Regions from separate parts of the Bradyrhizobium sp. WBOS08 genome, predicted to be linked through region 2. Evidence: riboswitches for the same ligand, from Rfam matches in the RefSeq annotation. Region 2 holds a riboswitch; the other holds the start of a gene.
What was found. A riboswitch is a leader RNA that binds a small molecule or an ion and turns the genes downstream of it on or off. The one in region 2 is predicted to bind cobalamin.

Region 1: another riboswitch for cobalamin. It lies ahead of DCM80_RS29475 (TonB-dependent receptor); the one in region 2 lies ahead of DCM80_RS23435 (DUF1636 domain-containing protein).

What each region holds. Positions count from the first base shown of each region.
Region 1 is NZ_CP028988.1:6,248,142-6,253,565, forward strand. Features, by position in the region: gene DCM80_RS29470 (hypothetical protein) at 393-974, opposite strand; gene DCM80_RS29475 (TonB-dependent receptor) at 1,030-3,267, opposite strand; cobalamin riboswitch at 3,380-3,594, opposite strand; gene DCM80_RS29480 (hypothetical protein) at 3,634-3,897, opposite strand; gene DCM80_RS29485 (hypothetical protein) at 4,251-4,463, opposite strand; gene DCM80_RS29490 (hypothetical protein) at 4,612-4,788, opposite strand; gene DCM80_RS29495 (adenylate/guanylate cyclase domain-containing protein) at 4,895-5,424, opposite strand, start outside.
Region 2 is NZ_CP028988.1:5,018,152-5,023,575, forward strand. Features, by position in the region: gene cobD (threonine-phosphate decarboxylase CobD) at 1-756, shown strand, start outside; gene DCM80_RS23425 (cobyric acid synthase) at 973-2,421, opposite strand; gene cobO (cob(I)yrinic acid a,c-diamide adenosyltransferase) at 2,671-3,306, opposite strand; cobalamin riboswitch at 3,347-3,567, shown strand; gene DCM80_RS23435 (DUF1636 domain-containing protein) at 3,661-4,035, shown strand; gene cobW (cobalamin biosynthesis protein CobW) at 4,032-5,066, shown strand; gene cobN (cobaltochelatase subunit CobN) at 5,066-5,424, shown strand, end outside.

The DNA.
Region 1 (5,424 bases), 1.2 Mb from region 2:
ACTTACAGGCGAGACGAAGCCTAGCAGCGCCGTTCGTCCGCACGCGGCCACGGGCTCACAGGGACTACCCGCCCTGCCCGCACCTCTCGTGCCGACGCTGCCGCGTCCACCGCAAGCCCGGCTCGCGATCAAGACGACCTCGAGATCGCCCCTCTTGGTTGAGCCGGGATGGACGACACATACGTCAAAACCGAATTTCGGTAAAGTGGAATATTTTTGACGAGCGGGATTGACAGAGGCCGACACAGGCACGGTGCCGTAGCCCGGATGGAGCGCAGGCGTAATCCGGGACGATGCGAGATGCCGGGCGAGCGGCCCCGGATTGCGCGGAGCCTGTCATCGGGCGGCGCTTCGCGCCGACCCGTTGGCTCCATCCGGGCTACGAGAAGCACTCACGCCGACGTCGCGCCCTTGCGGCCGAACGGATCGGCCAGGCGAACGATCTCGCAGACGGCGACGAGGCCGGCGAGCCAAACGGCGCTGGTCAGGCCGATGCGCATCACGATCTCGGCGGTGAAGGCGCCCTCGCCGCCGAGGAACGGCGTTGGGGCGAGCAGCGCGAGCTCGTAAATCCCATAGGCGACGACGAGCATGATCGCGAGCAGCAGCGGTGTGCGGTGCCGGGGCAACAGGCCGAGCACCGTCGACGAGGCCGCGGTCGACAGCAACGCAGCCACACCGATGACCAAGCCCCAGGCGATCGTGCCGGCGTCAACGGGATAATGCAGCACGCCGAAACCGATGGTCTGGTTCACGAGCCAGGCGCCGGTGACGACGAGCAGCGCCGGACGCAGCGGCAGCATCGCCGCGGCCACGACGGCGAAGGCCGCGAACGGCGTTGCGCAGGCGAACGCAAAGCTGGCCAGCGCGCATGACGCCGTCAGCAGCGCAAAGCAGAACATGGGCGCAAGGCGCGGCGCGACCGGCTGAAGCCGGAGACGGCCGTCGTGAGGCAGCTGGATGCTGCGAGCCATGACGTCAGGAAGCATGGGCGAATTCCTTCTGTTTCGGATGCCCTTCCATTTGAGATCAGAACGTGGCGCCGGCCTTGAGCAGATAGGTGCGGCCGGGCAGCGGATAGGCACTGAAGCGGCCGTCCGTGAAGGTGCTGGCGATGGCGTAGTCGTAGTAGAGCGCGTTCAGCACGTTGTTGATGCTGAGCGACCAGAAATAGCGCTCAACCTGGCCGCTGAGCTTGAGATCGATCGTGCCGCCGGCCGGGATCGGCTTCTGGGTGCCCGCCTGGTCGTTGTCCATGCGCCGTTCGCTCCAGAAGCGCGCGGTGGCATCGAGCACCAGGTAGTTCTGCCAGATGTTCCAGCTGACACCTGCACTCGCCGTATAGCGCGACACCAGCGGCACATCGTTGCCGGCCCAGGCGCCTTCGCGGAAGACCGCGCGGGTATAGGCCATGCCGGAGCGCAGCAGCAGGGCATCGTTGACGCGATAGGACAGACTGGTCTCCGAGCCGTAGCGCCGGGTCGGGTCGAGATTGGTGTTGTAGAACAGCACCGGGTTGAAATGGACCTCGTTGGTGAGGTCCATCAGATAGAGACTGCTCTGTAGCTGCAGACCGCCGCCCTTGATGCGCAGACCGCCCTCGATGTCCTGCGAGGTCTGGGTCTTGAGCTGGAACGTTTGCGGGATCGCGGCGAAGGTCAGGGGATCGAAGGACGGCCCCGAGGACAGGCGCTCGTCGACGTCAGGCGTGCGGAACGCGCGCGCGGCGCGAGCGAACAGCGAGACCACGTCGTTGAGACGATGCTCGGCCCCGAGATGCAGCGCATATTGGGTCTCGTCGCTCGTCAGCGGCAGCGCACCGATATCGGCGTTGAACGGCGCCGCCGCATCGAAATTGTCGCGTGCCGCGAGACGGACGTTCTGCACCCGCGCGCCGTAGGAGACGTCGGTCGTAGGCAGCACGCCCAATGTGTGCTGGAAATAGCCTGCGACCGTCTGCTGCCTCAGGTCGTAATTGTGCCAGGCGGCGAGCCCCTGCCCGGCGCCGCGGTCCTGCTCAAAGCTCGCATCGTAATAGTCGATGCCGGTCAGGAGCTGCGACGGCAGGCCGAGCAACAGGCTCTTCACGCTGAGCCGCGGCGTGATCGACCAATTCGTCAGTTGGGACTCGACATAAGTCGAGGTGAAGAAAGCCGGAACCGGCGTCGGGCTGGAGAAAAACGTACTCTGCTGCTTCTTGTCGCGCACACCGCCGTCGACGATGAGATCGACGCCGTTGACCAGGGTCCTGGTGAACCCGGCCGTCGCGCTGAAGCCCTGCTGGTTGGCGGCATTGAAGGGCGTGCTGGTGCCTCGGCGGTTGGTCCTGAGCTCGTCGAGGCCGATCGAGGGATCGACGGTGCGACCGCCTGGCAGCCGCAGCTCCTGATTGTCGCCGGTGACGGTGAGAAACGCGCTCAGGCCCGGCGTGGTGTAGTTGAGATTGCCGACACCGTTCTGCTGCGAATAGCGATTGTTGTCGCGATAGCCGTCGGTCCTGACGGCATTGCCGTAGAACGAGGTCGACCATGGCCCGGAATTGAGCGCGGTCGAGACGTTGCCGAGCCGGGTGTTGAACGAGCCGAAGCCGGCCTCGATGCGCGCAGTCACGGGCGGTCCGCCGGCGCCGGTCCTGGTGACGATGTTGATCACGCCGCCGACCGCGTTGTCGCCGTAGAGCACCGCGCCGGAATTGCCGCGCGTGATCTCGATGCGCTCGATGGAATTGAGCGGGATGGTGGAGAGGTCCACCTGCGCCATGTCGATGTCGTTGAGGCGCCGGCCGTTGACCAGCACCAGCGTGTTGGCGGTGGCAAAGGCGCCGAAGCCGCGCAGGTCCACGCTGGTCTTGGCGCCGATCTGGCCGCCATAGAACGTCGTGATCTGGGCTCCCGGCACCTGTGTTGCGATGATCTCGGCAAGCGTCTGCGACGGCGAATGCGCGATATCCGCGGCCGTGATCACGGTCGTGGCGGCCCCGACGATACCGCCGCCGCCGCCGACAGCCTCAGAGCCCGAGCCGGATGAGCCGGTGCCATCGCCTGGCGGCGCAACGTTCGCGGTGCGCCGCGGCCGCGTCGCCTCGCCCTCACCGGTCGCCCTCGCCCGCGTGCGGTTCTGATCGGCGGGCTTGCTTACCTCGATCGGCGGCAATTGCTCGGCAAGCCCCTGCTGGGCGAAGGCGGAGGATAGATCGAGCGAATGGAGCGAGACGGACGCGAGCAGGCCGGCGCTGAGGCGCCAGGCGGCAGAAACGAGACGAGACATTGTTGTAACCTCGGATGACGTCAGTGGCACGTCACAGCGAACGAGGTTTCACGGCAGAGCGGCGGACTGCTCCGATGAAGCCAATGTCTGTACTCCCCGACCGACATCTTCGCGTGTGACCACGGCTGACGGCAGGTCTCCTGGCTCGCGGGTCGTTACCTTGCGTCGCCTTCCCAGGACCGAGATTCCCAGTGGCACAGGACGAAAGATTCACCGCTTACAGTTGCGGGGGCAGCCGTGGCGTTGAGATAGATCCCGGCATTGGGACATCCCGCACCACATTCCCTTTTGATCTCCGTGAGGAGAACCGTCGCCGGCCATTTAAGTGTCGCCCCGGCAGCGTGTCAATCGACCGTTGGGCGGCGCTCAGGTCCGTCCGCGCGGACGTTGCGCCTGGGCCCAGGCGGCCGTGACATCGCGTGGCGGAACATCGACGCGCTTGACTGGGGTCAGTTCGCCGGAGGCCGAGACGATCGCGGTTTCCTCGCGGCGGCAGCGCGGGCAGACGAAACGGACCTCATGCGGAGACGCCGACCAGCTCGACCGCTTCACATTAGCGGCCATCGGCCAGGCCTCGCAATGCGAGCACGACACCAGAAATCGACCGGGATCGAGCATACCCATTTCCATCGGACTCCACGTCCTGCTGCCTCTTCAATGATTAACCCAAGTGAATCGTTCCGGTGCCTAAGCACCGCCGGCGCTCCCTCGCGAGCGCAGGGCCATCGCATATCGTCACAACGTGACCAGAAGCTCACTTGCGGCCATCCTTCGAGACGCCCGCCTCCGGCGGGCCCTCAGGATGAGGTCGGAGTGCGTGGCAGCTATTTCGTAGGCAACTGCTGCTTAGCCTCATCCTGAGGAGACCGCGGAGCGGTCGTCTCGAAGGACGAGGCGTGCGCTCAGCTGTCGGAGAGCCGTATGCGATAGCCCTGCCGCGAACGAGGCGATCTCGCGGTCGCCGTTCCCGCCGCCGCTGGATCTCAGCGCGCGCCCTTGAGGGTGCAGGAGGTCGAGCAGGTGACGGTGGTGCCGCGATCGCATGCTTTGCAGGCGGCGACGCACTGGTTCAGGTCGCGGGGATTGTAGCTGTAGGCCCGCAAGGGGCAGGCCGGCGTCGTCGAGCCGGTGATGTCCTGCTCCTGGTCGCAGGCCGCCGTCATGAGCGCGATGATGATCACGGCAACGAGGCGCATGGGATGCCCTGTCTAGCACGACAATGACGTTCCGGTGCGCGCTGCATTGCAGCGAACTCCGGCCTTCCCACCACGGGCATCGCCGATCAACGACGCCCGCATGCCATCAGGATGCGCGCCAAACCTTAAGAACGGATTGCAGCCGGCCTCAGGCCGCAGCCTCGGTCGCGATCGCCTGCCGCATGTCGACCGCCAACTGACGGTACTGCTCCGAAAGCTTCAGATAGAACTCGCGCTTGCTGCCGTCGGTGGCGAGCTTGGCGATCAGCTCGCATTCGGCGGTGAGCGTCTCAAACCGTTCCAGCCTGTCCTGAAGTTCTGGCATCGGCGTGTCCCCATCAAACGCCTCAAGGACATCCAACCTAAGCCCGGGAAATAGGTCACGGCGAACATCGTTATCGAGCAGAAGCAATTTTTCCGATGCGGGCAGCCTATTTGCTGTCGAGCCGCCAGGCGCCGTCCCATCCCTCGTCGGGCGGGCTCGCCTCGAGCTGCGCGATGCGGCCGAGCATCGTGCGCGAGGGCCCGTCACCGGGAACGGCTTCGAGGGCCGCGTTGAAGGCAGCGCGCGCCGCATCGAAGCGCCTGGTACGATAGGCGGCGAGCGCCTCGGCATAGTGCGCGCGCAGGCTGGCTTGCGCATCGGTGAGCCCGCCCGCCCTCGCCATCACCTCGAAGATCGGCTGCGGCGCGCTCTGGCCGGCGACCGCCAGGCGATCGATCTCGCGCAGCTCGAGCCGCGATCCGATCGCCTCGGCGGTGGCCTGCGAGATCAGGATGCGGGTGCCGTAGACCTTGTTGACCGCTTCCAGCCGCGAGGCCAGGTTCACGGCATCGCCCATCACGGTGAAGCTCATCATCAGCTCGGAGCCGATGCTGCCGGTCAGCACCTCGCCGGTAGCGATGCCGATCCGCAAATCGCACGGCGCGGGCATGGCACGGATGCCGAGCAGGTCGGGCA
Region 2 (5,424 bases):
ATCGTCGCGCTTGGCGGCGCGCAGGCCGCCATTCAATTGCTGCCGCAGCTTGCGCCGCCCGGCCGCGCCCGCATCCTCGCGCCGACCTATAATGAATATGCCGGGGTGCTGTCGGCCGCGGGCTGGGATGTGCAGGAGACCGGTGATCTCGACGCGTTGGCCGGTGCGGACCTCGCCATCGTCGTCAATCCCAACAATCCCGACGGCCGGAATCATGCGCCGAAGGATTTGCTGGCGCTAATGCCGCGCGTCGGCCGCCTCGTGATCGACGAGAGCTTTGCCGACGCCGTTCCGCTGCTGTCGCTTGCATCCGAAGCGGATCGGCCGCGGCTGCTGGTCCTGCGCTCGTTCGGGAAATTCTACGGGCTTGCCGGCCTGCGGCTGGGCTTCGCCGTCGGCAATGCCGCCGACATCGCCAGGCTCGCTGAGTTCTCGGGTCCGTGGCCGGTCTCGGGCGCAGCAATCGCGATCGGTTGCCGCGCCTTGCGCGACAATGCCTGGGCCGCGGCCACATCCGCGCGGCTTGCGCACGACTGCGTCCGCCTCGACGAGATGGCGCGACCGCAAGGCTGGACCTTGGTCGGCGGCACGCCGCTGTTTCGTCTCTACCAGACGCCTGACGCGCTGGCTGCGCAGGAGAAGCTGGCTCATGGCCATATCTGGTCGCGCGTGTTTGCGCGCGAGCCGACATGGCTGCGCCTCGGGCTACCCGGCAGCGAAACCGAATGGACACGCGTCGGAAAAGTCCTGGACTAGATTACGATAAACACGAGCCTGATCGCTGCAACGAGCGAGGTGCACTCCCTCTCCCGCTTGCGGGAGAGGGTCGGGGAGAGGGTGTTTCCGCAACGGGGCAATCCCCCAGAGGAGAAAGCCCTCACCCGGCGCGCGGGACGATGCTTCGCATCGCCCGGACGCGCCGACCTCTCCCGCAAGCGGGAGAGGTGAACGAGCCGCGCCACCGGTTCACCTCTAGCGCGTTAGCGCGAGCAGGCCTGCGACGTCGAGATGTTTCTCGATGTGATCGGCCAGCGCCTCGAGCGCGCTTTCGACCCGGCCCAGATAGGGCTCATTGCCGGCGGGAATGTCGAGCTTTGCCAGATACGCCTTGCGGAAATCATCCGACGTGAACAGGCCGTGCAGATAGCTGCCCTGCACGCGGCCGTCGCGCGAGATCGCGCCCTCGGGCTCGCCGTTCAGCTTTGCGAAGGGGCGGATGCGATCCGGTCCGTCGGTGCGGCCGATGTGGATCTCATAGGCCTCGATCGCCTGTTTCGTGGCAGCATGCACGGCCGCAACACGCGTCAGCGTCTTCTGCGGGCTCATCACCGTCTCGACATCCAGCAGCCCAAGTCCGGGCGTGTCGCCCGCGGGGCCCTCGATGCCATCTGGGTCGGCAACGCTGCGCCCCAGCATCTGATAGCCGCCGCAGAGGCCGAGCACGTGGCCGCCGCGGCGATGATGCGCGAGCAGGTCGATGTCCCAGCCCTGCGCGCGCAGGAAGGCGAGATCGCCGCGGGTGGATTTCGAGCCGGGGATGATGACGAGGCGGACGTCGCCGGGAATCGCTTCACCTGGGCGCACCATCACGAGATCGACGCCGGGCTCCAGCTTCAGCGGATCGAGGTCGTCGAAATTGGCGATGCGCGACAGCGCCAGGCAGGCGATCTTGCATTGGCCGGGCTTGCGCGCGTCGCTCAGGCCGAGCGCGTCCTCGGCCGGCAGCTCGCCGGCGCGCGTGAACCAGGGCAGCACGCCGAAGCCGCGCCAGGCGGTCTTGTGTTCGATCAGCCTGTAGCCGTCGTCGAACAGCGTGGGATCGCCGCGGAATTTGTTGATGACGAAGCCTTGAATCATCGCGGCATCCTCGGGGTCGATCACCGTCTTGATGCCGACGAGCTGCGCGATGACGCCGCCGCGGTCGATGTCGCCGACCAACACGACCGGTACGTCGGCCTTGCGGGCAAAACCCATGTTGGCGATGTCGGCCTTGCGCAGGTTGACTTCCGCCGGGCTGCCGGCACCTTCGACCAGCACGAGGTCGGCGCGCGCCTTCAAGCGCTCGAAGCTCTCCAGCACCGCGCCCATCAGCGAGGGCTTCATTGCCGCGTAGTCGCGCGCGCGCGCCGTGGCGATGCGCTTGCCGTGAACGATGACCTGCGCGCCGACATCGGTCTCGGGCTTCAGCAGCACCGGGTTCATATCGGTGTGCGGCTCGACGCCTGCGGCGAGCGCCTGCAAGGCCTGGGCGCGGCCGATCTCGCCGCCATCGATGGTGACGGCCGCGTTGTTCGACATGTTCTGCGGCTTGAACGGCACCACGCGCAGGTCTCGCCGCGTGAACGCGCGCGCCAAGCCGGCGACGATGAGCGATTTGCCCACGTCCGAGCCGGCCCCCTGGATCATCAGCGCGCGTGCCATCGGCGCCCTTCTAAAGCGCTTGGGATCGAGTTGAATCAAGCGGCTGCGCGCTCGGTGCACCTCTCCCGCTTGCGGGAGAGGTCGGCGCGTCCGGGCGATGCGAAGCATCGTCCAGCGCGCCGGGAGAGGGTTCTATCCTCTTGGGGAATCCCACCGCGGAGACAACCCTCTCCCCAGCCCTCCCCCGCAAGCGGGGGAGGGAGCACGCTTCCCTCGGCGCAGCATTTGAACCTGGTCTCATCATCAACTTCAGAACTCGACGCCGGCCTGCGCCTTGATGCCGGAGCGGAAGGGATGCTTGACCAGCGTCATCTCGGTGACGAGGTCGGCGATCTCGATCAGTTCGTCCTTGGCGTTGCGTCCGGTGAGCACGACGTGAGTCAGCGGCGGCTTCGAGGTGGTCAGGAACCCGACGACCTCGGCGATGTCGAGATAATCGTAACGCAGCGCGATGTTGATCTCGTCGAGCACGACCATCCGCAAGCTCTCGTCGAGGATAAGCTCCTTGGCCTTCTCCCAGCCGGCGCGCGCGGCGGCGATGTCGCGGGCGCGGTCCTGCGTCTCCCAGGTGAAGCCTTCGCCCATCGCGTGGAACTGGCAGAGCTCGCCGAAATGGCCGGTGAGCAGGCGCCGCTCGCCGGTGTCCCAGGCGCCCTTGATGAATTGCACCACCGCGCAGGGGAAGCCATGGGCGACGCAGCGCACGATCATGCCGAAGGCCGAGGACGACTTGCCTTTGCCGGCGCCGGTATGGACGATGATGAGGCCCTTCTCGCCGCTCTTGGTCGCCATGATCTTGTCGCGGGCGGCTTTCTTCTTCGCCATTTTCTGGGCGTGCCTGGCGTCGGTTTCCTCAGGTGTTTGGGTGTCCGGTTCAGGCGTCATTGGATCCGGTCCTTCGGCTTGACAAGAGGCGGCCACCGGCAAATGGTGACCCGGCGTTGGTTCCTGTCCTATGACAGGCGAAGAGGGAATGCGATAGGGGCCGAATCGGCAAGATTGGGGTCCAAAATGCAGCCGCCCCCGCGACCGTGACCGGAGAGATGCCCAAAGCCACTGATTTCCACGGAAATCGGGAAGGCGGGGATCGAAGGGCAAAACCCTGCTCCGCAAGCCGGGAGACCTGCCAGCGCGGACGAGTTTTGGACCGGCGGACGGGGTGTTCCGCGACGGGGAAACGGACCTTCTGACGAATGGTCCGTGTGCCTCATCGCCTCCCGCTGTTATCTGGAAGAGGCGATGACCGTCACACTTCACGTCTGCATCACCTGCCGCGCCGGCCAGACGCTTGGCGAGGGCGAGACCACGCCCGGCAAGCGCCTGCACGGTGCGATCCTCGAGGCCGGCGTGCCCGAGGGCGTCAACGTGGTTCCCGTCGAATGCTTGTCGGCCTGCAGCCAGGGCTGCTCGGTGGCGCTCAGCGCGCCCGGCCGCTGGTCCTATGTCTATGGCCGCCTGTCGGAGGCGAACGCGCAGGACGTGGTCGCGGGTGCTGCGGCCTATGCGGCCGCGCCGGATGGGCTCGTGCCCTGGCGCAGCCGGCCGGAAATATTCCGCAAGCAGTCGCTTGCCCGCATTCCCCCCATTGCAATCGTGCCGGAGGCCGCCGAATGAGCTCGCTCGCAAAAGTTCCGGTTACGGTGGTCACCGGTTTCCTCGGTTCCGGCAAGACGACGCTGATCCAGCATCTGCTCGCGAATCCCAACGGCAGGAAGCTCGCGGTGCTCGTCAACGAGTTCGGCAGCGAGGGCGTCGACGGCGAGATATTGAAGTCCTGCGCCGACGCCAATTGCCCGGAAGAAAACATCGTCGAGCTCGCCAATGGCTGCATCTGCTGCACCGTCGCCGACGATTTCATCCCGACCATGGAGCAATTGCTCGCGCGCACGGTGCGGCCCGATCACATCCTGATCGAGACCTCGGGCCTGGCGCTGCCGAAGCCGCTCTTGAAGGCGTTTGATTGGCCTGAGATCCGCTCGCGCATCACGGTCGACGGCGTGATCGCGCTGGCCGATGCCGAAGCCGTCGCGGCCGGCCGCTTCGCGCCCGATCCTGACGCCGTCGAGGCGCAGCGCGCGGCGGACGTCAATCTCGATCACGAGACGCCGCTGTCGGAAGTGTTCGAGGACCAGATCGCCTGCGCCGACATCGTGCTGCTGACCAAGGCCGATCTCGCCGGCAGCGCCGGGATCGAAGCGGCCAAGGCGGCGATCATTGCCGAGATGCCGCGCCGCGTGCCGATGCTGCCCATCACCGACGGCGCGATCGACGCCCGCGTCATCCTCGGGCTCGGCGCTGCCGCCGAGAACGATCTCGCCGCGCGCCCCTCGCATCATGACGGCGAGGAGGAGCACGAGCACGATGATTTCGCTTCCGTCGTGATCGACCTTCCTGAGGTCGCCGACATCGATGCGCTCGTTGCCTCCGTGCAGCGCCTGGCGCGCGAGCAGAACGTGCTGCGCGCCAAAGGCTATATCGCGGTCGCGGGCAAGCCGATGCGCCTGCTGCTTCAGGCCGTGGGCGAGCGCGTGCGTCACCAGTTCGACAAGCCCTGGGGCGCAGGTCTCAGGCAGTCCAAGCTCGTCGTGATCGGTGAGCACGGCGATATCGATGAGGCCGCGATCAGGTCAGGACTTGGTATCTGATGCACGTCGTCTTCCGCGAGAGCCGCGGTCTGGAGGAGACCGCGACGCCCAGGGACATCGGCCACGACCCGGCCGATCTCGTGGTGCTCTCGTATTCGGATTCCGACCTTGCGGCGTTCGCGGCCGGGTGGCGCCGTGGCCGCCATAGCCTTCCGTCGCTGCGGCTCGCCAATCTCGCGGAGCTGCGCCATCCGCTCTCGGTCGACACCTATATCGAGAAGACGCTGTCGCAGGCGCGCGGCATTCTGGTGCGGCTGATCGGCGGCGAATCCTACTGGTCCTATGGTCTCACGGCCCTGCAGCAGCTGGCGCAGGATCGCGGCGTCGCGCTCGCCGTGCTGCCGGCGGACGGCCGCGA